Regions from separate parts of the Brochothrix thermosphacta DSM 20171 genome, predicted to be linked through region 1. Evidence: riboswitches for the same ligand, from Rfam matches in the RefSeq annotation. Region 1 holds a riboswitch; the other holds the start of a gene.
What was found. Region 1 has a riboswitch for S-adenosylmethionine ahead of metK (methionine adenosyltransferase). Riboswitches for the same ligand answer to the same signal wherever they lie in the genome.
Positions count from the first base shown of each region.

Region 2: linked by a shared signal. The riboswitch ahead of metX (homoserine O-acetyltransferase MetX) and the one ahead of metK (methionine adenosyltransferase) in region 1 are both predicted to bind S-adenosylmethionine.

Region 1 is NZ_CP145608.1:1,122,992-1,125,184, reverse strand. It holds gene metK (methionine adenosyltransferase) at 1-935, opposite strand, end outside; SAM riboswitch class I at 1,088-1,196, opposite strand; gene V6S17_RS05785 (NUDIX domain-containing protein) at 1,265-1,759, opposite strand; gene yidD (membrane protein insertion efficiency factor YidD) at 1,862-2,134, shown strand.
Region 2 is NZ_CP145608.1:556,133-558,325, forward strand. It holds gene metX (homoserine O-acetyltransferase MetX) at 140-1,243, opposite strand; SAM riboswitch class I at 1,329-1,430, opposite strand; gene V6S17_RS02895 ((Fe-S)-binding protein) at 1,579-2,193, shown strand, end outside.

The sequences.
Region 1 (2,193 bases):
TGTACTTCTACCTTATCAGCCAAACCAGCTGCTACGATGTTTTTAGCAACGTAACGTGCAGCATAAGCACCTGAACGGTCAACTTTTGTAGCATCTTTCCCAGAAAAAGCACCACCACCGTGACGAGCATAACCACCGTAAGTGTCGACAATAATTTTACGTCCTGTTAAACCACAATCACCTTGTGGTCCACCGATAACGAATCGACCAGTCGGGTTGATGAAATATTTTGTTTCATCGTCAAGTAATGCTGCAGGAATCACTTCGTCAATAACGAGTTTACGCATGTCTTCATGGATGGTTGATTGCTCTACATCAGGATGATGTTGAGTTGAAATAACAATGGTATCTACACGTGCAGGTGTACCATCTTCGTTATATTCAACCGTTACTTGTGTTTTTGAGTCTGGTCGTAAATAATCAACAATGTTTTCTTTACGCAATTTTGCAACGCGGCGTGCTAATGCATGTGCTAATGAAATCGGCAACGGCATCAATTCTTCTGTTTCGTTAGTTGCAAACCCAAACATCAAACCTTGATCGCCTGCTCCAATTGCATCAATATCTTCTTCAACAATTTCGCCATCACGACTCTCTAACGCAACATCTACACCTTGTGCAATATCACTCGATTGTTCATCGATTGCTGTCAATACAGAACACGTTGACGCATCAAAGCCGTACTTCGCTCTTGTGTAACCAATCTCACGGATTGTTTGACGAACGACTGCAGGAATATCAACGTAAGTGCTCGTTGAAATTTCACCTGCGACTAAAACGATTCCTGTTGTTACTGTTGTTTCGCAGGCAACACGTGCCATTGGGTCTTTCTCTAACATCGCATCCAAAATTGCATCTGAAATTTGATCTGCCATTTTGTCTGGATGTCCTTCACTTACAGATTCTGATGTGAAAAGACGACGGTTTTTTGTCATGTTAAATCCTCCATTTTTTATCATGCATCGATTTAGAAACGCTATAACCTCTTATGCAATCGTAAAAAAGTGGCAATAAACTGCATTAAAAAACCTTTTCTCACTAAAAAGAGAAAAGGTCCTAATAGCATACTTATAGCTATACCTTTTTTCTCTTATCGCTCAAGATACCTTTGTATCTTGCCACAGGTTAGCACCTTACACCTTAGTGTAGGCTGCTGGGTTTCATAGGGCCAGTCCCTCAACCACTCTTGATAAGATTCATAATTGTTTCATCATGATATATTTTGATTATCTCAAACAAACCTTGTCTTGTCAATGAAATTAGACTAATGTTTGATGATTTCCTTCGCTTTATTCCAAAGTAATTCCATTCCGGCATCTTTCATATAAAAACTCAATGAAGAGGTCTCCAATTGAAGGTATTCTGCTTCTGTTAATAAGTGCACACCGCTCGTTTCATAGTCTTCAGGCAGTGGTGCTTCTTCGTATGTTGCCATCTCTATTAAAAAAGCGCGTTTAATCACTCGACCACGTTTTTTATCTTGAAACTCGTAATCAGCTAAAAAGGTCCATTTATCTTCACTTTTCAGATGCACACCTGTCTCTTCCCATAATTCACGGACAACAGCTTGCTCGACAGTTTCATCAGGATCTATTTTTCCTCCGGGAAACTCAATTCCACGAACGATATTTTCAGTCATAAGCCAATGACCTGTTTTAATGTAAGGTATCACTAAAATATCTTTCACATCAGTGCCTAATTGGTTTTTTTCGAAAGTCATTTGTACTTTTCCACCTGTTAAATCAGTATATTCTATCATAGTTCATTCCCCTTTTTCTTCAATCAGCAATCATATCTAGCGTCTTACACCGTATTTTAGTATACAATGGAGCTAGATGAATTAATTGAAAGGTTGATTGTTTTGAAACAGATATTATTGTTCCTTATTAAGTGTTATCGCAAGTTAATATCACCCTTGTTCCCACCTAGCTGTCGTTTTTATCCGACTTGTTCAACTTATGGATTAGAATCCATTGAAAAATTCGGTGCCTTTAAGGGTAGTTATCTTGCCATAAAACGAATACTTAAGTGCCATCCTTTTCATCCTGGCGGAGTTGACATGGTGCCAGATGAATTTTCACTCCGTACGAAAAAAGCACATGATCATCATTCGTGTGATCACACACATAAATAATTTCTACCACTGTTCATTATAACAAAGTTTTTTAAATGTGCTAATATTTGATTCTTTTT
Region 2 (2,193 bases), 570 kb from region 1:
TTCATTCAGGATTTCATATTTATAAGTACACGCACCACCACTCATCGTGCCTACTATCGCAGCGTTTTTCTTCAGTCTCATCACATTTTGGATGAGTAATTTAAAATTTATAAAAGAATATTATTGCTGAAACAAGTCCCTAACTAGCAGGACTTGTTTTTTTTATTTTTGCAAGAAATTGTGAAACAAGTGGACTGATTTTAGCTGATTCAATCAAAAAGGCATCATGCCCATAAATTGAACTTAATTCATGATAGGTAACGGGTACGTTGTTAGCTTCAAGAATTGTTCGAGCAAAGCGACATTGTTCAATTTTAAAAAGCTGATCTTCTTTGAAGGCAATATAAAGATAGGGTGTGCGCACAGTGGCAATCGAAGTGCTTTTTTGATTAGGAGAAACAGCATCAAATAAATCGATCATACGTGTCAGGTATAAAAAACTGAGTGCGTCAAAACGTTGGATAAATTTTTCACCCTGATAATTAAGGTACGATTCAACATCAAATAACTGGTGCCAACTTTCAGTGGTTGTTGTGTTTTCATTAAGAGGGGCCATACTAAATTGCGTATCCAACATCCGATCTGTACGGTAGGTTAACATCGCTAACATTCTAGCATGTGCTAGCATTGGTGGTTGTTCTGTATAGCGTCCCTTTTTAAACTGAGGATCAGATAGGATGAGCTGACGCATCACATGATTAAAACCAACATTTTCAGGACTTGAGGCAAGTGGTGATGCAAGATTAATTACTCCCGAGATGAAGTCCGGATAATCAATTGCCCATTGAGTGGCTTGAATCCCTCCCATTGATCCACCGACAACGCAAAAAAGATGATCAATACCCAGCTGTGAAAGTAACTCTTTTTGAACACGGACCATATCACTTGCATGGATTGTTGGAAAATCAAGCAAGTAAGGTTGATTGGTTTCAGGATTAAACGATTGTGGTCCAGTCGAGCCATAACAGCCGCCTAAAACATTAATGCATATTAAAAAATAAGTATCTGTATCTAACATTTTACCTGCACCAACAAAGTCATCCCACCAGCCTTCTTGATCGTCGTCACTATGTTTCGCAACATGGGCATCCCCAGTCAAGGCATGTGTAATAAGGATGGCATTACTTGAATTTTTGTTTAAAGAGCCATATGTTTCATAGGCAACCGTAATGTTTTTTAATTGTACGTGTGATGCAAGATTTAAAGGTTTATCAGTAAATAGAACCATTTCTTTACGATGCATATGTCATCCCCCTTAAGAAAATAAAAAACGCTTAACTACAATGTCAAAATAGACAAAGAGTTAAACGTTGAATGTTAACGTTCAGCACTTATCTGTCAGTAATGACTGTTGGATGTAGCACCGTGAACAATCGTTCCGGTTGCTAAGGTATCAGCGGGCCAAGTCCCTCCACCTTTCTGGATAAGTAGATTCAATTAACATTTATTATGATTGATTGCACAACAGTTGTCAATCTTCATTTTTTTTAGACTAGTAATAGAAATTAGTTTTAAAAAAAGTTATACTAGAGTAATAGGATAAAGACACAAACAAAACAGAGAAAAGAGGCTAAAACTGTGAAAGTGACTATTTTTTCAACTTGTTTAGTAGACATGATGTTCCCAGAAGTAGGAAAAGCAATGGTAGAAGTACTGGAACGCTTTGGTTGTAAAACTGATTTACCAGGATCGCAAATTTGTTGCGGTCAACCTACTTATAACAGCGGTTATCATAAAGACAGCCGTGCTTCAATGATTAATCAGATGAAGGCGTTTAAAAACGCAGAATACGTTGTCGGACCCTCAGGTTCGTGCGTAGCAATGTTAAAAGAATATAAAGAGATATTTAAAGATGATGAAATTTACCGTGATGAAGCGGCAGCGTTGCATGACAAGACATATGAATTCACACAATTTATTGTTAACGTACTAGGTATTACAAATGTGGGTGCTCATTTAGAAGGTAAAGCAACTTACCATCGCTCATGTCACATGACGCGTTTGTTAGGAGAAAAGAAAGCACCGTATCAATTATTAGATGAAGTCGAAGGGTTAGAAATGATTCCACTAGCACACATTGAAAACTGTTGTGGTTTTGGAGGGACATTCTCTGTTAAAATGCCTGATATCTCAGAACAAATGGTGACTGAAAAAGTAGAGGATATTGTTAACACAGGTGCTGAAATTTTAATC